Regions from separate parts of the Anaerocolumna sp. AGMB13020 genome, predicted to be linked through region 2. Evidence: riboswitches for the same ligand, from Rfam matches in the RefSeq annotation. Region 2 holds a riboswitch; each other region holds the start of a gene.
The links. Region 2 has a riboswitch for cyclic di-GMP ahead of R2R35_RS10870 (methyl-accepting chemotaxis protein). Riboswitches for the same ligand answer to the same signal wherever they lie in the genome.
Positions count from the first base shown of each region.

Region 1: it holds a riboswitch for cyclic di-GMP, as region 2 does, so the genes downstream of both, R2R35_RS09185 (bifunctional diguanylate cyclase/phosphodiesterase) here and R2R35_RS10870 (methyl-accepting chemotaxis protein) in region 2, are expected to answer to the same signal.
Region 3: it holds a riboswitch for cyclic di-GMP, as region 2 does, so the genes downstream of both, R2R35_RS22675 (3-oxoacyl-[acyl-carrier-protein] synthase III C-terminal domain-containing protein) here and R2R35_RS10870 (methyl-accepting chemotaxis protein) in region 2, are expected to answer to the same signal.

Region 1 covers NZ_CP136910.1:2,309,094-2,317,057, forward strand. The annotation lists gene R2R35_RS09165 (NADH-quinone oxidoreductase subunit 5 family protein) at 1-91, opposite strand, end outside; gene R2R35_RS09170 (heparinase II/III family protein) at 568-2,292, opposite strand; gene R2R35_RS09175 (helix-turn-helix domain-containing protein) at 2,381-3,349, opposite strand; gene R2R35_RS09180 (hypothetical protein) at 3,456-3,602, shown strand; cyclic di-GMP riboswitch class I at 3,764-3,847, shown strand; gene R2R35_RS09185 (bifunctional diguanylate cyclase/phosphodiesterase) at 3,922-5,628, shown strand; gene R2R35_RS09190 (helix-turn-helix transcriptional regulator) at 5,821-6,789, opposite strand; gene R2R35_RS09195 (DUF4825 domain-containing protein) at 7,117-7,964, opposite strand, start outside.
Region 2 covers NZ_CP136910.1:2,697,867-2,705,830, forward strand. The annotation lists gene R2R35_RS10865 (hypothetical protein) at 464-847, opposite strand; gene R2R35_RS10870 (methyl-accepting chemotaxis protein) at 930-2,189, opposite strand; cyclic di-GMP riboswitch class I at 2,277-2,359, opposite strand; gene R2R35_RS10875 (SDR family NAD(P)-dependent oxidoreductase) at 2,538-3,275, opposite strand; gene R2R35_RS10880 (thiamine pyrophosphate-binding protein) at 3,311-4,939, opposite strand; gene R2R35_RS10885 (GAF domain-containing protein) at 4,958-5,392, opposite strand; gene R2R35_RS10890 (VOC family protein) at 5,773-6,165, opposite strand; gene R2R35_RS10895 (hypothetical protein) at 6,796-6,981, opposite strand; gene R2R35_RS10900 (CD3324 family protein) at 7,147-7,428, opposite strand; gene R2R35_RS10905 (methyl-accepting chemotaxis protein) at 7,892-7,964, opposite strand, start outside.
Region 3 covers NZ_CP136910.1:5,386,495-5,394,458, forward strand. The annotation lists gene R2R35_RS22635 (chemotaxis protein CheC) at 1-374, shown strand, start outside; gene R2R35_RS22640 (chemotaxis protein CheD) at 383-868, shown strand; gene R2R35_RS22645 (hypothetical protein) at 938-1,216, shown strand; gene R2R35_RS22650 (FliA/WhiG family RNA polymerase sigma factor) at 1,354-2,121, shown strand; gene R2R35_RS22655 (DUF342 domain-containing protein) at 2,137-3,741, shown strand; gene R2R35_RS22660 (hypothetical protein) at 3,755-4,066, shown strand; gene R2R35_RS22665 (DUF6115 domain-containing protein) at 4,111-4,755, shown strand; gene R2R35_RS22670 (hypothetical protein) at 4,781-5,473, shown strand; cyclic di-GMP riboswitch class I at 5,685-5,767, shown strand; gene R2R35_RS22675 (3-oxoacyl-[acyl-carrier-protein] synthase III C-terminal domain-containing protein) at 5,948-6,910, shown strand; gene hydF ([FeFe] hydrogenase H-cluster maturation GTPase HydF) at 7,169-7,964, shown strand, end outside.

The sequences.
Region 1 (7,964 bases), 390 kb from region 2:
CAATAGCATTTCTTATTTTATCCTGTCTTATAACAAAGGAGAGGATTGCTATTGCCAATGGAAATAAAATGAGTGTAGTAATTAAGTTCATATTCGTCACCTTGCCGTCAATTGATATAAAGCCGGTAATAATAAAAAGAAGTCTTCAGACTGCAAGTCGTCATTTGGCTGCTATCTGCATAGGCTGATTTTATAATATCTGCTTATTTTCCAATCACTTTTTACGTGATTCTGTCTAATTATACACCCGTTTTATAAACAACGCAAAACTATTATTTGTTTTTTGCCTAAAAATTTAATATTTTTAATGAATTTTTTAGTGTATTTGTTTATATTTTAACAATCAACTTCGACAAAATTTCCTACCAATACTTTTTTTATGACGTATTTCTATGAAAGTAATTCGTTTAATATGGAAAATGCTTCTATCATCAGGAATGTAATATTTTGTGAAATTAATAAATATTTAACAATCTTTTCCAAGTAAAATCCATGTAATTTTCTGCTCCTGAAGCAAAAAAGCATCCGCTCATATTAATGAGAGCTGATGCTTTAAATGACATGATATTATTTTTCTTCTATATTTATGGTTATGACAGAGGAGATTTCCTTGAGGAGCGGCAATTCCCACTGTACCAGATATACTTCTTGCTGTACCCCTTCATGGTCACTGTGCAGTACAGCTTTGACTTCGATTCTTACATCCTTATCCTCTACTGTAATCCTGCAGTTGGAAGAGCCTTTCTTTAATAAGATATTGTTTTTCTCTATTTCCGGTTTAATACCAGTTATCAGGTTTTCCCTGATTGAAGTAGTACTCTCAGTACATTGAAAATCATCTCTCAGCCACACTGAACCATCCTCTGGATTAAAAGTCACCGATCTTTTGATACTTTTTATATTATTCTCTTCATAAGCCTTTTCCAGATTAATTACAGTTTCAAACGCCTTATCTGTATAAAAGTAAGTGCAGGCATGTTCTCTGCCGCTTAACTGCCCTTTGCCATTTATAATTGGAATACTGTGACCTAAGGAACTGTTACACAGAATGTCATATCTGCCGTTTCCAAAATAATCCTTGGTATATTCTCCAGCTCCCAGCTCCGCCAGGAACATATCTTTCTTATAGACGTAGAGGAAGCTTCCTATATCATTATGATTATGGGGTTCATCATTATGCCCCCCCTTAATAGCAAGGCCTGCTTTATTCTTACTGCGCATGACATTCCACTGGGCATCCTTTAGTGTATCCTGCGCATTCAGGTGCAGGTTCCGTTCTATTATCGCACCTGCCTTAAGGGCTTCGATATACTCTTTTGTCCAAATGTAGTCTCTGTAAATAGCTGCCCACCTGAAGCAGGGGTCTGTGTCATAATCCCCGGCAAGTAAAATTGGCGGGAGGTTAACCGTTTCATATTGCAGCGCAAGCTGCAAGGTAAGTCCCATTTTATATTTGGTATGACTGTCGCTATCGGAGAAATTAACGGAAAGTCCTTCCTCAAAGTAACATTTCTGCTGAAACTCAGCTATACGTCTGACCTTATCATTCTTGAACAGGTTAAGCCTTCCCTTGCTATATTCCGCTAATTGCCCTGCAAAGGTTGTAAAGTAGGTCATTCCATATGTGAAATAACCGATCCCTTCCATACAGGTGCCGTCCTCCGGAAAACCTTTCAGGTAATACGCAAGGGAATCTGTAATACGTGCTATTACAGGTTCTAATTCTTCCGGCTTATTTTTAAGCATATAAAAGGAGGCGCTGCCCAGCGAACCACTGCAGACAGCACACCAGTTATGGGTCGCATGCTCCCAGCTGCTATAAGGTGCAGTACTACGATAGAAAGGTGTTAACACTCTGGTTAAAACATTATCTCTCACACTTTCATAAACTGCTATGTTTATTTCATCCTTTAACAGGTATATGATCTCTGACAAGGCTTGCGCAGTTTCTGCCGCAAATAAATCGATGGTCTTTCTCCATACAGGATTATTGATTCTGTCCACGTGAGGCGGTAGCGCCCAGCATTCCTCCAGGCAGATATCAAGCATAATCTCTTCCAGCTTCCTGATATCCTTTACTCTTCTTTTGATTACAGCAAGCATACCAAATACTGCAAGATATTTTCTGCGTTCAAAATATACTGCTTCAAATTCCAGACGATTGCCCGTTCTTTCATATAAGGAATATAGCTCCTCTGAAATCCAGGGCATTTCTTTTTCTCTTAGCTCTTCCCCTGACAGCTCAAGCTTGTCTATGTATGCTTCTAAGAATTGCTCCAACTCTGTAACCATTTGTGCCTCTCCCCCAAGTTCTCTTTGCACAAACGATGTAATTTCTCGTGCTTTATGGGAACCCGTTTTCTTCACGTCAATATTATTTTTATAACGTTTCCTCTTCTGTATTGGACTTATGATCCTTGAAGATTTCTGGATAGTTTTCTGCTATCGTGCTTTCCAGATCTTCCAGTACTTTAAACTGTTTTGTTATTTTATAAAGACAGATTGTCTGATCGTAAAATTCTTTTGCTTTGTCATACTGCCCTAACTTATATAAAAGTTTAAATTTCATAAACATTAGACCTGGTAGAAACCGCATATAGTTTTCTTGAATAGAATAATCTATTCCTTTTTCTATAAATTTTTCTGCATTTATAAAATCTCCATTATTTAATGAAATATAACTAAGATTGTTTAATATACTCTGATAAAATTTCTTAGCAAACTGGGATGCCTGATACATAGGGTATGGTGCTGGTAATATATTAGTTTCCAAAACATATAATAAGTCTAACAATATTTTATTGGCAATATCTTCTCTTTTTAGAGACATATAATTAGTACTCATACAGTTGATAATCGAAAGCCCAACATTTGAATAGGTATATTTTTTTATGGAATCTAATGTAAAAGATGGATCTTCAACCATAATTGCTTTAAGACAATAATTTAATGAGGTCGTATAATTCTTTTCAGAAGTGGCGTAGATTGCCTTGCCATACAATATATGTTGTAGGTTCGCACCTTTTCCAAAATCTTTATGCTTCTCATACTTTTCTACTAGACTTTTAATTAATTCAATGTCTCCTAAAGCCATTGCACTATTTATAGCCTGAATTCCTTCATATCCAATAACTGTATTTGTTGAGAAATGCATTTTAAAGTATTCATTAAGATCCATGTTAAACTTAATGGATAACTGATTTAATAAATAAAGCGAAGGTTCGAACTCTCCCTTCTCAATACGGTATATCTGCTTCGGTGTACAGATGCCTTTTGCCAGTTGTTCTCTAGTCAGGTTTCGTGCTTCCCTTAATTCTCTCAGGAATATGCCAAAATGCTCATAGCTCATATATTAATCCGCCTTTTTTGATGGACATAAGTGTCCATTTATATGCCCAAAACACAATGGTATAATTTACCCAAAGAATAAATTATTTTCATCTGGGGGTAAATTTATGAAATTATTTTCAAAATTACGTTACTTTGCTGCAGTTTTACTTGTTCTAATATCAGTATCTGGTTTAGTCACACCATCCAGAGGTTCAGGTGTAATAACAACTTTAGCCGAACCCGGAAATATTTATGTGATTGAAACTAATTAATTTTTCTGTTCAAATTATAGCATAATTTTACAAAGTTATCAAACCTTTTGACACTTACTCTAAAAATATACTTTTATAAATCAGAATGTATTATTACAGTAAATACATAGATAATTAGAACCTACTGAAAGAATAATAAACTTAATATCACCATTTATTTCCCGAAAGAAAGGCATAACTGTCTAAAGGCAGTGACGCAAAGCTATAGGGCCTAAACCTGACAGGTATGGCAGCCAGTTGCAATTATTTCCTACGAAATAAAATCAAAAATGTACAAAGAGGCTGATCTACTATGTGATTTGAAAAGCGAGGGATTTTAATGAACAAAAGAGGCAGCAATATCAACATGTTATCTGCAGATACCAATTTTGAAGAAATGTGTGAACGGTATGATGTAATCGCTGAGCAGACGAACTTAGTCATTTTTGACATCAATTTCGAGGAAGATACATTCTATGTATCTGAAAATTTTATGGAGTTAACAGGGATATCCTTATACAACCAGAAGAATTCCTTTAAGCATCTTCTGGGATTAAAGTACATACATCCCAGTGATTTATTGAGATTCAAAGAATTTATAAGAACAGCAAACCCCGACCAGGCTTCCACCTCTATTACATTCCGCAGAAGAACTGAGAACAATGAACTGATGTGGGTGCGTTGTAAGCGTAAATGCTACTTTAACGCAGATGGCCGGTTAACAAGAGTCCTTGGCACTGCCCAGGAAGTCAGTAAAGAAATGGTTGCCTATACAGTAAACGGAAACGATCTTTTAATGGGTGTCAATATTCCTACTTTTAGTCGGTTTGAATATAAAACCAGACGTATAAGAAGAACTAACCCTGACAAAAAATTTGCCGTTATTGTATTTGATATTAAACGTTTTAGCGTTATTAATGACTTATATGGTAACAAAGAGGGAGACGGAGTATTAAAATATATCGGCACTGTCCTATCCTCCAATACATCCAGCTGTTATGCTTATTGCCGGCTGTATTCGGATAATTTCGCAGTATTTACAGAGTATAGAAATGAATCCGAAATTTATGATTTTGCTTTATTTCTAAAAAAACAGATGAAAGAGTATCCTCTAAAAATGGAAATCTCCTTTTCTATCGGTGTCTGTCTTGTTGAGAGCAAAGACCTTTCCATGAATGTATTGTGCGAACGTGCTACTCTCACGAAAAAGACGATCAAAAATGATGTTATGAAGACTCTTGCTTTTTATGAGGATTCTTTACGAAAACGGACTCTTGAAGACAGTGATATTGAGAATGAAATGATTTCCGCATTATCTAACAATCATTTTGAAATGTATCTGCAGCCTAAAATGTCCATCCCTACCACGGAGGTAGTGGGAGCTGAAGCTTTAGCACGTTGGAATCACCCGGAAAAAGGTATCATTCCTCCGGAAAGGTTTATACAGCTTTTTGAGAAGAACGGATTTATAATCTCACTGGACTATTTTATTTGGGAAAAAGCTTTTCAAACGATTGCAAAATGGGTGAAAGAAGAATATCCTGTTATACCAATATCGATTAATGTATCCCGTATCCATTTCAGCAATTCCGACTTTGTAGACAAGCTCATGTATATATCTGAGAAATATCAGGTACCTCCTACCTACATAGAGCTTGAAATAACAGAATCAGCATTCTTTAACTACAAAACGGATTTGCAAAGTAAACTGTATACGCTAAAAGAGAAAGGATTCCGACTTTCTCTGGATGATTTCGGTACCGGATATTCAACTTTGAATTTTCTGAAAGACATTCCATTAGATATTCTTAAGATGGATAAGGCATTTCTTGACGGGACTGGGGAGAACCGTAAGGAAGAAACCGTTCTGGAATATACCATAGCACTTGCCAGAAGCCTTGGTATAGAAGTGGTTGCAGAGGGGGTTGAAAATTTCAGCCAGGCAGAATTTTTATATCGTTCCGGTTGTGAAATCGCGCAAGGATATTTCTATTCGCCGCCACTTCCGGTTGCTTCCTTTGAAAGATATGCCGGATTAACCAAATGAGAAACAAATAAAACCTGCTAATAAATAGAGACTGTATTAACAAAATCTGCTGGTATACCGATAATGATAATACAGTCCCTACTTAATACCTTAACACTTTCACTATCTGTTAGATGACCTTTCTGTTTCTCTATTTCAATAACATCTAGGTCATTCTATTCTTATTATAAGCTATAGTACTTATCTGGTGTCTTAACTTACCACAACATTCCTATCATCTAAAAATCTTAATATTTCTGGATATTCTTCTCTTGCATACTCATCAATTTCTATACATGTATTCATTTGCTTAACAAGTTTAAATAGTCCTTTTGCCTGTACAAAGTATTCTGCTGCTTCCTCAAAATTTCGTTTTTTATAATGAAACTTAAATTTATTATAAATTAGATTCGGCAAACATTTTAGATTGTTCTCTTTTATGGAATACTCAATACTATTCTCAATCATTTCCTCCGCTTTATCTAGTTCATCGTTTGATAGAAATATACAACTTAAATTGTACTGGAGATTTATATACATTTTTTTTGAGAACTGACCTGCCTGATACATTGTATACGGTGCATTTATGTAGTACTTTTCAATAAGAGACAATAAGTCTGATAAAATTTTATATGCAACCTCACTCTTTTTCATTTTTAAATAATTTATACTGATGCAATTTATAATAGCAAGCCCTACATTAGAATACATAAACTCTGATATGGTATCAATTGTAAATAATGTATTTTCTATTAAAATACCTTTCGTACAATATTCTAAGGATTCCTTATAATTTCCTATATCACTTTCGCAAATTGCTTTAGCATAATATATATGTTGTAGATTCTCTCCTTGTCTAAAATCATCATTATCTTCATACTTTTTTATCACTTCTTTCAAACAATTAATATCTGCTAAATTTATTGCATCATTTATTTCCTGTATTCCTATTAATCCATCCGCTGTCTTAACAGTATAATACATCTTGAAATATTCATTTAAGTCAACATTTAGCTTAATAGACAATTTATTCAATAAATACAAAGACGGTTGATACTCTCCTTTTTCAATCCTATAAATCTCTTTTCGCGTACACACACCAGATGCAAGTTGTTCTTTCGTTAGATTTCTTGCCTCTCTGAGTTCTTTTAAAAATGTACCAAAATGCTCATAATTCATCATTCAATCCTCACCTCATTTTTAACAGGGACATAACTGTCCCCTTATTTTTCTTTCTTTCTCAAATTATCAATGTTATAATTATTTCAAACAAAGGTAGTTCTATTTATATTTGTCATTATCACTTATGCTAAATAGTGTATATTTGTAATAAGGCAAAAATAGCTGTTATCTTTTATACCCCTCAATAAAGTTACATCTGTTTTATGCCTTATTACACATATATAGTATTTTATCTACCATATTTTGTCAAGTTTTCCTATTTTACAGTAACACTTTAACTTTTTATCGTAAAGAAACGAATGTTTCTATGAGCTTATAATAATTTACTTATTTTTCAATACCAAGAATATACAAAAGGCTTTGTATTTCACTCACTGAATCAGAAAAGCTCTTGATGTCTGAGCCAGCTAACTTCCCGGCTTCTGCTTTTGTAATTGAATGAATGATTTCCTTTTCACCTTTTCCGGTCTCCGCTGTATATTTCCACGTTACTTCACTTAAGTTGTCAATCATGGCTAACATAATACAAGCATAAGACTTCATAGTAACATCAAATTCCTCGACTTCTTGTTCATTTACCGTATCTTCAAACAGTAAGGTATAGCCATAAGGCTCTGCTTTCGTCTGCAATTCATTTTTAAAATTACCAAGGACCTTCGCAACCTTAAGGTCATTTAAAATCCTGCCGTTGGCAGACATATCTCCCACATAAGGATTGCGATGTTTATAGAGATTTTTTGCTAATAACCCCGGTTCTACATTTCCCCAGGCGGAGTAGGTTTTAATCCAGGTCTCAGCTTCTGTTCCTGCTGCCTTTAGCTCTGTCTCATTACTCCAGATCAGAGTTTTTTCATATTCTCCATTATCGTAATTATCGAGGCTGTCATACAAATAGATGTTCTTTATGCCACTCATACGAGTACTAAATTCCCACCTGCTGTAATTAGCCGTATTCTCTTCAAAACTTTGTAATTCCTTTTTCTTTTTTAACTGTACCTTATCTGTCTTTAATGTTATATATATATTTCCATTCTGCTCAAACCAGTTCATCCCGTCTGCATTGACCTTATCTGAAACCCGCAGTGTAAAATAGATGTTCGTATTCTTTAGTATACTTAATTCCTCCACTGCCACTTCCGCAGGTTTTACCGGACGTTCGGTAAAGGAATAGAGTA
Region 2 (7,964 bases):
ATTTATTGATAAATTATTATTAATAACTAATACTAGTAATCATTACTGTTATTATAATATAACAAACTTAGATTTGTGTCAAGTACAAAATTACTAAATTTTGTGATTTTTCCTATTCCATTATTTTAATTGAATTGTCACAGAAATTCTTATTCGTGTACTATAACACGAATTTAAACAGACCTCCGCTTTTTCTCGTTCCAAATAACTTTAGCTCCATACAGCAAAAGTTACTAGGAGCAGCTCATAAAGCAAAAGCCATACGTGCTGCAGATAGGAATAACACACAAACTTTTCTTGTTATTATATTACACGAGGATAGATTCTCCTTTTATAAGCAATGGTATTCAATGTATTTATATTATGGTAATAAAAAACCGGTGAAATTTCTGTTTAAGAAATTTCACCGGTATGTATGGGAAGTCAGGGATTAAAAATCAATACGCAATCGGGAAAGTTATAATTAAAGCTTTGCCATTAACCAAGTCATAGCTTCTTCTTCATTTAAGAAAGCCTGCTGAGGGAACTTAGATGAAATAGCTCTATTGATCTGCATTTTTACAATTGCACTGTCTACGATGGAGGCAGTAGCAACAAGATTATTCTCTGCAAGCCAGTCAGCATGTTTAGCCATAACTTCTCCAAGATCGGACATTTTGTATTTTCTTAAGTCAGCAGCACTTACCCAAGGCTTATTACCCATTGCAGGTCCGATAACCTTTTCATACTGACTATGATATTCAATATAGTCTTCCTTTGTCCAAGAACCTACGGGTGTTTCAAATACTAGTCTTTTTTCAACATCGTAATTAATAGTATACAGCCCCTTTGGGTGTGTAATCATCATAATAATTTTCCTCCTGAGTAAAATATTATATTTTTGAAACAGAGTAAATCTCTGTGACAAGCGATGAAAAAATTACAGATTGTTATTGATCAAATTCTACCAACTGCTGCTTTAATGTCTCAGCAATATTATACATCTCTTTCGAGCATTCTGCTACTAACTGTATCAGATTATTCTGCTCTTCAACGGAGGAAGAAACCTCTTCTGTTCCGGCGGCAGTTTCTTCGGAGATACTCGCAACCGTTGCAATCATATCTTCAGCTTCTTTTGCATCTTCTGTTAAAGTGGCAGTCGCATTATATGCAGCTTTAACTTTTACACCGATAGAATATACCTTATCGGATATATCAGATATGGAAGACACGGTCTTCTCAAATGCCTTTTCCTGTTCCTGTGAAAGGTCATTGGCTTTGGTAATTTGCGTTACTGTATTTTCTATTCCCTGTTGTACATCGTTTATAATTTCTGTAATCTGCTTTCCGGATTCTGCTGACTGTTCTGCAAGCTTACGAATTTCTTCGGATACAACGGCAAACCCTCTTCCGTGCTCGCCTGCTCTTGCAGCTTCTATTGCAGCATTTAAGGCTAACAGATTTGTCTGTTGTGCTACGCCTTTTATTACCTCTAATATTTTTCCGATTTCTTTGGACTTGTCCATTAAGTCCGTGATTGCTCCTCGCATATTCTCAGTAAGAACCTTGTTCTCAGCCATCTTTTCTTCCTGGAATTTGATGGATCCCTTCACTTCCTCCATGGCATTAATTGCTCCGTCAGCAACTTTATCTGACTGTGCCATATCTTCACCGATACAAAGAATCATCTCGGTAATATTATTGATGCGCACACTTCCTTTTTCGGTTGATTCAGCCTGCTGAGTTGCGCCTTCTGCCAACTGTGTTATAGATAGTGTAACTCTGCTTGAAATATCACTCATTTCAGCTGAAGATTGTTTTAACTCACTGGTCGAATAGGTTATGATATCGACAGATTCCTTTACACTGCCAATAAATTCTTTTATGCCTGCAGGAAGATGACCTTGTGTTCTTGTGGATTCAGCGGCTGCCGCAACTTCCTGGTATGCCGTCTCTGTCACATTACCCAAATCAATTTCTCGCAATTTCTGGTTCAGTAAAAATGCAAGGCAAAGGGTAGCCACTACCCCTATCACTACTGCAAAAATAACCATAAAAAGCAGAAGGCTTAAAGTGCTGCCTCCTTTGTTTAACAATGACTGGGCTTTAAAAAATCCGCCTGCGGTTACAAGAACAATGCTGCCTGATAAAACGGCTAAACTAGTGATAAAAACATTTTTTTTCAAGCCTTTTTCTCTGAAAATTTCCACTTTCAAGTCCTCCTGCAATTATAAGCTGTTTCTATAGCATTAAAAAAGCCATTTGTAGTTGATACCCCACAAATGGCTAATATTAACTACGGCAACCCGACTATCATAGTTTTCACCTTAGACTCGTGGCTTTGCGTCCCCATCTTTAGAAGAGTTTGCTATTTTCAATTAATCTGGATATAGAAATAAATTGCATAATTTGTAATTCTACACTATATTTCTAAATATCTTGCTATATTATGTCATATCATGTCTATTCGCATAATAAGATTATACACCAATTTGCTCAAAAGTCAAATTATTAATACACAATTTTACAGAATAGTTAAATTTTATTTAACCGCAGTCTTATAAAGACAGACCGCCGTCAATTACAATTGTCTGACCTACGATATACCTGGAGATATCCTGACACAAGAAGTATGCAAGCTCTGCAACCTCCTCCGCTTCACAGAATCTCTTTGCAGGTACCTGCTGTTTGTAGGCTTCTGCTGCATCTCCTAAGGTATCCAGCATATCTGTTATAATAATTCCAGGTGCTATTGCATTGACACTGATGTTATTTGCAATAAGCTCTGTACCAAGTACCTTGGTAAAGGCTGCAACTCCTGCTTTAGAGGCAGTATAGCTATAGGAGGCTGGAAGCATCTTAACGGCTGCAAGTGAACTGATATTAACGATTTTACCGGAGTTCTGTTTGATCATATGGGGTGCTACCAGCTGGCACAGATTGAACATACCGGTCAGGTTGGTATTTATTACATCACTCCATTCGCTGTCTGTCATTCCGGTTATGGTATTATAACGTACAATGCCTGCATTATTAACCAAAATATCGATTTTTCCAAGCTTTTCGATTGTAAAGTCTACCAGAGCCTCAAGTTCTTCTCTTTTTGCCACATCACAACGGAAAATATATGCCTTTCTTCCAAAACTCTTAATTTCTTCCTGTACTTTAAGGGCGGATTCTTCATTGCTTACGTAATTGATAACTACATCTGCACCTTCTTTTGCGAGCTTTACTGCTATCGCTCTGCCAATACCTCTGGATGCTCCTGTTACTAATGCTACCTTTCCTTCTAACATATCATGTCCTCCTTAAGCATATTGTTTTATTTATATTAATTGTGTTTCTGTAATGCTTTCAGTCTGTCTCCGTTTGGTGCAGGTTCACTGCCGTCTGTAATTAGCTCTACGACCACAGGGCCCTCCGCTTCCCGCAAGAATTCCGGAAGCTCCTTTATCTGACTATTCTCGCTAATAACCATTGTCTTTAGGCCACAGGCAGCCATCATATCAGCTATGCTGATTCTCTTCTGGCAAAAACCATTAACTACTCTTTCAAACAGGAACTTATGTCCATGTTCTACAAATCCTAACATAGCATTATTAATAATAAAGTAAACAATGGGTAATTCATATTCTGCTGCAGTCAGTACTTCCATTCCATTCATAAAGAAGTCTCCGTCACCGGCAAATACAGCAACGCTTCGCCCCGGATAGGCTGCTTGCACACCGACTGCACCACCAATTGCAGAACCCATGGCAGCATAATTTAAATTGGTCTCAAAGTCTCCGCCTTCCGGTATAGAAAGATATTTAAAGGCATAATTCATAAATTCGCCCATATCTGCCATATAATAAGTATCCTTAGGCATATATTCCGGTAGCTGTTCCATAAACTCCTTAAGGCTTACACCCGTATTTACTTTCTCTACCGGATTATTGATTGCTGTTCTCTCAAAGCCTGTCTGCCCTGCTGCTTTGGTATTCTGTATAATATAAGGTAAAGCTACCTCTAAATCAGCACAAAGCTTAACATCCGTCTTATAGACTTTTCCAAGCTCTTTTATATCCCAGTCAATGTGAATAACCTTCTTCCCCTCTGTTAAGGCTTTACTGAAGTTATTGGTTGCATTCTCTCCCAAACTGGTTCCAAGGATGAGCAGGCAGTCAACAGAAGGGTCATTTACGTAAGCAGAGGCGGCATCTGTGCTTGCAAAACCATAGTTCCCAAGATTCAGCGGGAAATCATTTGATACCACACCTTTACCTTCTGGTGTTGTGATAACCGGCCATTGCAGGTGCTTACTTATTTCTTTTACAAGTTCTGATTTTCCTCTTGCGCCTTTACCTGCCAGGATGAGTCCTTTCCCTGATTCCTCTATTACCTTGCAGGCTTCTTCTAAACTCTTATTGTCATCTGATGCTGAAACATATGCTGTTGCTGTAAAATCCGGAACTTCCCCGGGCAGGCTGGCAAGCTGAATATCGATGGGAACAGATAAAAATACAGGACCCATGGGAACTGTTAAAGCTGTCTTTACAGCCAGTTCCAGTTCTTTCATTACATCCTCTTCTTTTAATACCGTCTTACTGTATTTTGTAATTGGTCTGAGAATCTCTTCCGTATTAAGTTCCTGGATGGCCCCTTTCCCTATCTGCCATCTGTGAACATAACCAGTAAGGAACAGAACAGGCGCTTTGGCCCTGAATGCATCTCCCACACCGTTCATCATATTGTTTGCTCCGACACCGCCGGCACCCATACAAACCGCAAGCTTTCCGCTGACGCTGGCATATCTGGCGGCCATATAAGCTGCACCGCCTTCGTTCTTGGCAACAATAGGTTTAATTGAAACGTCGTTTAATGCATCAAAAAGCGGACTGATTGTACCTGCTGGTATGCCGAATATATAGTCCACTCCTGCTTTTTTCAAGAATTCCAAAATCCCGTTAGCTATCCTCATTTGTAACTCCCCTTATAATTAATATTGATTTTTTAAGTAGTCATCTGCCAATTTACTGCAAGTCTCCATTTCCTCTTTGGTAAACTGGTGGTATTTTCCGATAGAAGCTATGCAGATTATGGCCTTCACCTCATCCTCTCTTACAACCGGAATTATCATAATACTATCAATTCCAAAAAGAAAAAAAGCATCCGCTGATCTGGTGTCATTTTTGGTGTCATAGATTTCAATCGGCTGCTTTTTGGTCGTAATCTCCCTTAATATGAAGGTATCCTTAACATATACGGGATTCTGTCCATGTACTGTTTTCCATTTTTCAATTCCAAGTATATCCGTCTGTGTTTTGTAAAAGGGCTTCAGGCGGCCTTCTTCTATCCTGTGATAGCCGATATCCTCTACCGTTGTTACTTCTGAAATTTTTTGAAATAATTCCTCCAGAATTGTTACTTCCATCCTTATCTTCCTTTCTGAATCTTTTGTAGTGTTTAAGTATTACTAAAGCTAATTTATAAAACTGTATTTATAATCTGTCTTAATAGTAAAATAAATACAGATTTTACCTTTTTTGTTAATTTTTATTATCAATTAATACTATTTTATTCCATTATAACACATTGTACTAACTTTTCAAATAGTTCTTCCAAACTAATTTATAAAATTCTGGTACAGCATATTATCCATTTATCCGATTTACTCCTAAGCGCTGTATTTCTGCTAGAACCCTTCATTCTCTCTGCCTTGTTTTTAGCTTCTCCACTACTGAGAAAAGCATGCATCCTTTCAAAAAAGGACTGCTGTAATCTTTCACAGCAGTCCTTTTTTTCTTACATTTTTTATTTTATATTTATTACATTGTTGTTGTCATCTGTTACATACGTTCCTTTCGACATATCCAATATGATGTATTCATTCTCCCATCTGTCTTTTATGACCGCACATTTCCCAATGGGAATATCAAAAGGACCATCTTTGACCATACCTCCTGCTTTAAGAATTTGTTCAATTGCCTCTGATACAGAATCTACGCAAAAATCGACATCCCTCCTTTTTCTTTCTGTCTGAAGGACAAATTCTGTAATACCTTCCTCCATTCCTAATCCAACCATTTTCTCCGTCCGCCATAACAATTTTAGACCCATGCCGTCACAGTAATACTTCATGCCCTCATCCAGATCAGAAACATATAGCTCTATGCAATCCACATTCTTTAATAATGCTGACTTCATCTTCTTCTCCTCATTTACAGCTGTACCTGTATCTTTCCCAACTGCCTGTTTTTTATGCATTATAGCAGAGAGAAGGCGACATCTGTATGTCTTATTCGAAAATTTAAAAAGCTCGTTCTATATCCAATCCAGCTTTATACTTGATAACAAATTTTTATTGCATTAAAGTTAAGTTTACAAAAAGGGACAAAGGCGAGGAATAAATTTACTATTTAAAGTAGGATTTAGTCAGAAGATAAAGAAATGGAATAGTTGAAGAATCTGAGCAACGACCATTGATTATATTGAGTGAAATTTAGATGGTAAGATTTACTACGAAGAAGCCGCTAAAATTGCAAGTTATGAATGTATTGCGTGATTTGATTTTACAAGGCGATATTGTTTTTTGTGATGTCAACTTGTTATTCTTCTGCTTACAGGTATGTGCGGCATCCGTTTTTTATGGGCTTTTCACAGATTGAAAAAGGAAACTGCTTGTGCCGGACTGGAGGTTCCACCCTATGGAGTCAAGGTGCAATTATGGGGTCGTAGCGGTTCTACTTTCCATAATTGTAACGCAGAATATCACAAAGTGGGGTATCCAGAACGGTACAATGAGTTTTTAAACACACCCTAAGCTTATAAATACATTTATAAGCTGTTAACAGTTGCTACTTTTTTATTTCTGCATCTCTTGCATACTGTTGTTTTGCTTCCGTCTCCGGCAATAACCGGATATAAAACCTTGATCCTTGTAGTCTTACACAAGGGACAGGTTCCTCTTCCTCTGGAAGGGAGATTTCTTAATGTTTTACCTCTGTGGGGTTTTAATGCCATGTAGGTGTTCCTTTCTTTTTAACCGTTTAATATCCAGTGCAGGCTAAAATAGATAACTGGTTTCTTAGACCCGCGAATAATGTCAATTATGTTAGCCTTACTGGTTTCTATCTTCCGATTATAAAGATTTTCACATGGGATTGCTATTACCAGAACTGTTCTGTATCAAACTTGAGCACGCCTCTTCTCTTCGCATAAGATTCGCCGGATGCTTTGTTCGGAAAGAAAGAATTCCTCTGATAATTCTTCCACTGACCGTCCTGTCAGGTACTTTTGATATATTTCTCTGTTTCTCGTCTTAAGCATTTTTTTAGAACCGCTCTTTTCACCCCAGGATTTTTTATCTCCTTCTTTACAGGGTATATATAGATAGTCTCCACTGACATATTGTTGTATTATTTCAATGATTTCCTCAGGCAGCACTTCCTGGGCTTTAATATATTTCATAAACTTTGCTCCTCTAATCATGTTTTTAAGTTAGATGAAGCAAAGACCATAAAAAAAGCAGCAGGCTAACCTGCTGCAATAAGATTTCAAAGAAATCCTTACCTGAAATTGAAAGAAATCGATGAAAAGGTACACCAAGAAAACCACCGCCTGCTGCCTGTGATTTATCCTGCTATAGCTTAACATCGACTACTTAAAATTTCAGATCTCCGAGCAAAGCATCGCCGATTCACTAATTTGTGGTCTCTGCGCGGAGATACGTTTGCGATCTACTGCCTTTAAAGATTTCATAAGGATTCCCTTCTAAGGTAATTCATACCGTAAGTTTCATAATAATAGTTACATCTATTATAGCAAATAAATACCAAATGGCAATATCAAAAACAATTCGGTATTGTTTATGATAAATAACCCATACACAGTAGCCGTATAAAGGAATTATTTATAAATACAGATAAGTTTATTAAACCTTAAAACGGCCAACAGCATTCTTCAGTTTTTCAGCACTATTACTGCTTCGCAGCATCTGCCCCTTT
Region 3 (7,964 bases), 2.7 Mb from region 2:
TGATGTTCATGATGGAACAGATGTCGGCCTGCCGTATTGTAGATATTCTTATGGGTAAATCCTCAAAACTTGAGGATTTTACGGAAATGGAGTACTCAGCTCTCAGAGAAATAGGTAATATCATTGCCGGAGCATATCTCTCCTCACTGTCAACCCTCACTGGCATTAAGATTAATGCCAGTATACCCTATATGTCCATTGACATGGCCGGTGCTATTTTAAGTGTACCAGCAATTGAATTTGGTAAGGTTGGTGATAAAGCACTTATTATTGAAACACAGTTTGTCAAAGATGATTCGGATGTCAATGGTTACTTTATCTTAATACCTACTTTGGAATCATACGATGTTATATTAAAATCCTTGGGATTATAGGTGATTATATGGGCGTAATGGTTAAAGTAGGAATGGCAGATATGAATGTATGCAGCTCACCAGATGCACTGACAACCTTAGGACTAGGTTCATGTGTTGGAATTACCCTTTATGACTCTGTGAAAAAGACAGCGGGAATGGTTCATATTATGCTGCCTGATAGTACAAAGATTAAGAATAATGAAAACACAGCTAAATTCGCAGACACTGGAATAGATGTACTGATTGAGAAAATGGTTTCCATAGGAGCAAATAAGAACCGGCTGACAGCGAAAATTGCAGGCGGAGCTCAAATGTTTGCTTTTAACTCTAATAACGATATGTTACGTATCGGGGAACGAAATATTGAAGCTAGTAAACAAAAATTGGCATCCCTTGGAATCAGGATTATAGCAGAAGATACCGGGTTGAATTATGGTAGAACAATTGAATTTTATCCGGAGACCGGTGAGCTGTATGTAAAATCTGTAGGTAAACCGGTAAAGATTATCTGATTCTTTGGTACTTACAGAAAGAAGCTGGTTCTTATGTACGTGTGCTAAAGCACGCAGATGGGAGTTTATATGAAAGACAGATATATAGCACCTGCAGTGATGCTTTTAGCAGGTGCAGTTATGAGTATCGTAAACATCATAAATCATGAAACACTTTTGGTAAGTCTCTTAAGAGTGTTTCTGGTGCTGATTGGATTCTTTATTCTGGGGAAGATAGCAGCAGCAATCATCCGTAAAGCAACCAATGAAAAACAGGCAGAAGATAAGGGTATAGAGGATACAGAGGAAAATACAGCAACAATTGATTTAGCGGAAGAAGTGCTCAAAGAAGAGGTTGAACAAGTATAATTGGTGGCTTTTTTATTATACTAGATAAAAAGAGGCGAAGTATTCAGTTGTCTTTAATAATACGCAGAATTTCGAGTTAATCAGCTTTATATAAGAATAAAAATTGGCTGAGATATTCAGAATTTGGGGGATAATAGATGAACGCAGAGTACAAAATCAAGCTTTGGGAGGATTACAGTAAGAACAAGTCTTCTGAAGTGCGTGAAAGACTCATAACTGAATATGCTGGATTAGTAAAAGTTGTAGCCGGAAGGCTCAGTATGTATTTGGGTTACAATGTGGAATACGAAGATTTAGTTGGTTATGGAATATTTGGACTCATAGATGCGGTGGATAAATTTGATTACACCAAAGGTGTTAAATTTGAAACCTATGCCAGTTTCAGAATTAGGGGAGCAATACTGGATGAGATAAGGAAGATGGACTGGATACCAAGAACCTTGAGACAAAAACAGCGTAAGATGGATACAGCATATCAGAAACTGGAGAGTGTTCTTGGAAGAGCCGCTACCGATGAAGAGATGGCAAATGAATTAGAACTATCTATGAAAGATTATGAGTTGTGGCAAAACCAGACGAATATATCCAATTTATTTTCACTGGATGAGTTTCTGGAGCAGGGCAGCGAAAGTAATGTAGAGTCTAACTTAAGCTCTAATTATGAAACTCCGGAACAGATAACAGAAAGAAATGAATTAAAGACAATTCTGACCGATGCATTGGAAGTGCTGACTGAAAAAGAAAAAAAAGTAATTATTTTATATTATTACGAAGAGCTTACTTTAAAAGAAATCAGTATTGTACTTGAAGTATCGGAATCCAGAATATCACAGCTGCATACCAAAGCACTGCAAAAGATGAGGCGAAAGCTTGGTTGTAACATAGAGTTATTGTTTATGACATAGCGTAGGGAGAAGAGTATGGTTAATAGGAACGGTTACTTTCAGCTTGTTATTAAGGCGGATGGAACATACATCAGGTTAATACCGGGAAGATCTGACGGTAAGGCACTGGAATTCAATGATATAGTAAATTATTTTAGTAAAATCCAATTGTATGATTATGATGTAAGTGCTCTTGCAAGAGCAATCAATGCGTCAAAAGATAAAATGGTCGAAATTAAACTGACACCAGCCATCTTCTCGCAAGTGAATGAACTTTTGGATGTCAGTATATCACCAGACAGAATGTATGTGGAAGGATATTTTTATCCGCCTGTAGTAGGTGGGAAAATGCTGAGCAAGAATGACATACTTGATATTCTTAGACGTGCAGGTGTTAAATATGGTGTTATTGAAGAGATTATAGATGCTTATCTGATTAATCCAATATACAATGAAATGATAACACTTGCCAGAGGGTTGAAGCCAATTGAAGGTAAAGATGCAGAAATAATTTATTATTTTAACACCGATAAAACATTAAAACCAAAAGAAAAAGAAGATGGTACGGTAGATTTTCACCAGCTGGATATGATCAGCTCCATTAATAAAGGAGATTTACTCGCCGTTTTAGAACCTGAGGTTTATGGAAAACCTGGTATTGATGTTACCGGTAATGCAATTCCGCCCAGAAAAGTAATAAAAAAAGTTCTTAAACACAGCAGAGATATTCATTTATCCGAAGACGGCCTTAAAATGTATTCCGATGTAAGTGGACACGTGGATTTGGTCAATGGAAAAGTATTTGTATCAAATACTTATGAGGTATTGGCTGACGTGGATTCCTCTACAGGAGATATTGAATACGAAGGGAATGTTACGGTAAAAGGGAATGTTCGCGCTGGATATTCCATCAAAGCAAAAGGTGACATTATCGTAGATGGTGTTGTAGAAGGTGCAAGACTCTATGCTACAGGGCAGATTGTCTTGAAACGGGGAATGCAGGGCATGAACAAAGGAATCATGGAGGCGGAAGGGAATATCCTTTCTAAATTTTTTGAAAATGCTGTTGTTAAATCCGGTGGCTATGTATCAACAGAAGCAATTTTGCACAGCAAAGTATCTGCAAGAGGAGATATTATAGTTGGTGGTAAAAAAGGTTTTATCACTGGTGGAGAGATAACTTCGGGAACCTCTATTACCGTAAAAACAGCCGGTTCCACAATGGGAACCTTTACTCAATTAGAAGTTGGCATCAATCCCCAAAAAGTGGAACAATATAGGGAGGTTCAGAAAAGAATAGCTGCTATTGATGCAGATCTGGACAAGCTGCTTCCTATTATTGAAACATATAAAAGAAAAATAGGTCAAGGCGAGAAGCTATCCCCTGAAAAACTTGAATACATCAGATTAGCTACAAATAACTGTATTCAACTGCGAACGGAATACAAAGAGTGTCAGAATAAATTTGATATGCTTCGGGTAGAAATCGGAAACAGTGACGGTGGTTGGATCAAAGTTGAAAATGTTGCTTATCCAGGTGTTAAAATCGTAATATCCAATGTAAACTATCATGTAAAGACGGAAACTCATTACTCAAAATTTATCAGAGATAGAGCTGATATTAAGGTAGTTGGATTGTAAAGGAGGTTGTCTTATGCCAATAACACCAATAGAAGTAGTTACAATGGCTCCTAAATCCCAGGAGGTATCTGGTTATAAGCATCAGGAAAGTCAGAAGCCTATAAATGATCAGATCGTTATACATAATAAAATTAATAGTGAAATAAAACACAACAGCCAACAACCTGTTAAAGCATCAAAAGGTGAGAACAAAGAATACCGATATGATGCGAAAGAAAAGGGAAATAACAGTTTTTTTGGTTCCAAATCAAAAAAACAGAAAAAAGAAGAGTCAAAGGAAGAAACTAAGAAAACCAGATCCGGCTCTATCGATATCAGAATTTAATGGCTGGCAATAAACAGATATCATAATAAACCGGAGGACATAAAATGGGAATAGCAATCGTCCTTATAATCATAGGAATTGCAATAATAATTATTAGTTGTTTTATGGTGGATAAAACAGATAAGAAGAACCAGGATTTTGTACTGAATACAGTGCTTGATGAAAAAGCGATGGATATAAGCGAACTGAAACACCAAGTGGAGGAGATATGTCAGGAGACCACGGAAGGATATCTTTACAAAACAGAGAATCAGCTCAGTCAATTATCCAATGAAAAAATAATTGCCGTAAATGATTTTTCAGAACAGATTTTAGAAAAAATCAAGCTTAATCATGAAGAAGTTGTGTTTTTGTATAATATGCTTGGTGAAAAAGAAGAAGAATTGAAAACACTAATGAGAAATGCTGACAAGCAGAAAAAAGTCATGGAAGAAACCTCAGCTCGTTCTCTAACTGCAAAAGAATCGAATGCTCCCAAAAATAAAAAAAATGTTTCTCAAGTAAAAGTGGAGCAAAAACAAGCTTTCATTCCAGAAGAGTCAGAGGGAAGCAGTAATTCTAATCAGAAGATACTGGAGCTTTATTCACAGGGCTTTTCCATTGTGGATATTTCGAAAGCGCTGGAGCTAGGACAGGGTGAAGTCCGGTTGGTAGTTGATCTGTATAAAGAAAATGAAAAGCAGCAGTAAGAATTTTACAAGATAAGAGGAATGTATGAATCTAAAATATTATGTAAGAGGAATTGGTGTCGGCATACTTTTTTCAGCTGTTGTAATGTCTGTAGCATTTCATGGCTCATCCAGAAATAAACTTTCTGATGAGCAGATAATCGCAAGAGCAAAAGAACTGGGTATGGTTGAGAGCAATGCGGTAAATTCTTTCGATGATTTACTGACAACTCCGACCCCCACTGAAATACCGCAGGAAAATAGTACAGAAGAATCAGACGAAACGGAAGAAGTTCCAGTCACCGATAACAAAAAAAATGATGTAGATGAAGCACCGGAAAATTCTGATGGAAGTAAGACTGACGATAAAAATGGAACCGATGCTATAACGGGAGATAATAATAACACGACAGAGGAAACAAGTACGAAGAATACTACATCAAAGGATAATACTACGTCAGAGGAGAATACTACTTCTGAGGAGAACGAAACCTCAAAGAATGATTCTGATACGTTGGAAGAAAAGAAAGAGGATATTACAAAAGAGATTATTATTACAGAAGGTATGTCCTCTGAAAAGGTAACTCGTATATTGAAAGAAAATGGTGTTATTGAAGATGCAGGTGCTTTTAATCAGTATCTAATAATAAATAATTATTCCAGAAAGATAAGGGTTGGTACCTATCATATCAAACCTTATGCGACTTATAAAGATATAACTGATATGATAATCCATTAAGTGATAAGTTCTTGCTCATGACGCAATTCCAATGATATGCACATGAGTTTTTTTGTAAAAAATCATATTTTTAGTTTCAATGGAGACTATCTCAAACAAAATATGTCTAAGAATGACAAAATTAGCGAAAAAAGCTTGCTTATTAATCAAATTAGTATATAATAAGAGTAGGTAATTATTCCTATTATCGGTCAAAAATTAATATCATATTGTAAGATAAAGGCAAACCTGCCAAAAGGCAGAGACGCAAAGCCACGGGCCTAAGGCGAAAGCTATGGCAGCCGAGTTACCATGATTAGACTAGCCATGGCATTTTTTCGGCTAGCTTTTCTTTTTATATAACTTGATTGAGTTTTAATTTCAAATAATAAAATAAAGCTTATTTGTTTTTATATCTGAAAGCGGTTTAAAATTTATATTAATTTATATTGCCTTTACTGTTATTTTAAAATAAATATAAGATAGAGGAACACTATGGTACACATAAAAATTGCAGATATATCAGTTAGTCGAGGACAGGTAGTTTCCAGTCAAACGAAAAGTGTAATGCACACAGCAGAAAAAGAGTACAGAAGTATAAGCACGGCTCTGTCGGAGAACAAGTGTAAGAAACAGGGAAGCAAGCATAACTGGCACAATACCATTCTATTATCTCTGGACGCTATTCAGGATTTATTCCTTAAAACAGGTTTATCAGGAGCAGACATAGATATGATTGTACTTTCCAGTCAATTACCGGAGTATGTTTCACCTGCGACTTCTGCCAAAATTCATAATGTAATTGGCGGAAAGAAAGAATGCATCTGTTATGATGTGAATTCCAATGGTTGTGGTATGACCTTGGCTTTTGATCAGATTTCCAAATACATGACGATGAGTCCTCATATAAAACGTGCTCTTCTGATTGGCTGTGATTATATGAGTATCGATACCCATAATATGGGAGATGCTGCATGCGCCGTTCTGTTAGAAAAAACGGAAGAAGAAAGCGGTGTATGTGACACGCTAAGTATAGTAAGTCCAGATGATACAGATTCACCATTATTTCCACACTGTGGTTTTTCAAATATGTTTCTGATAAAAGATGGAAATGATATGGAGTTTTCCATCTACAAAAAGAAAATAATTAATGTTGAAGCGTTGGAAGAGTCTATATCAACAATACTTTTAAGAAATTCTCTCAGAATAGAAAAGATAAATATGTTTTGTTTCTCCCAAAACAGCAAAGAGGGGCTTGAAATCATAAGAGAACGGATGGTAATAGACAAATCTGCCAGCCCTTATATCGGTGATGTTTACGGAGATACAGGTACGAGCAGTCCATTTATTGCCCTATATGAAGCAATGGAAAAGCAGCTGATCAGAAGAGGGGATTATTTTATGATTTGTGCTTTTGGATGCAGTGCCCAGAATATAACTCTTCTTTGTAAATTTTAGTCTGGTATATAGAAGTAACCGCGTTAAAATGCGTCTATCCAATCCAGAGCATGGAAGGTTCTTGCGATACAGCTATAAATATAATAAAAACATAATGTGAATTATATTATAAACTATGCACCTTGTATACAGTTGGCTGCCAGCTTACTGCGATATGGAGAGTGCATTTTTTGTACTTACAATTTCTTGATTTGATCTGCAAATTGTGATACCATAAATTCGCATGATTATGTTAAAGAACACGAAGGAGATGGCAGTATGGGATTAAATGAAACACCCTCCGCAGACCGTTTGCATATAGGTTTTTTTGGGAAACGAAATGCCGGTAAATCAAGCTTGGTTAATAAAATTACAGGACAAGAGCTATCTGTGGTTTCAGAAGTAAAAGGAACAACAACAGATCCTGTTTATAAAGCAATGGAGTTACTGCCATTAGGTCCGGTGATGATTATAGACACTCCTGGAATTGATGACGAAGGAGCTTTAGGGGAATTAAGAGTAAGAAGAACAAAACAGGTACTGAATAAGACCGATATTGCTATCCTGATAATTGATGCACTGGCAGGGAAGTCGGCTACTGATATTGAATTGATTAAGCTCTTTGAAGAGAAGAAGATTCCTTACCTATTGGTATATAATAAGGCTGATTTGCTTACAAAAGCAGAGGCAGAGCAAAATGATAATGAAATTTATGTAAGTGCTGTTACCGGCATGAATATTGAAACTCTGAAAAATATTATTTCCAGGATAGTACCGGCCGAAGATAGTAAGCTTCGAATCGTTGGTGATGTTATACATCCATCGGATTTTGTTATATTAGTAGTACCTATAGACAAAGCGGCTCCTAAAGGAAGGCTTATTCTTCCTCAGCAGCAGACCATAAGGGACATCCTGGAGGCTGACGGAACGGCAATTGTAGTAAAAGAGTATGAACTGAAGGAAACTCTTGAGAGCTTAGGGAAAAAGCCCAGTCTTGTTATAACTGACAGCCAGGTGTTTGCAAAGGTATCTGCTGATACACCAAAAGATATACCACTTACCTCCTTTTCCATTT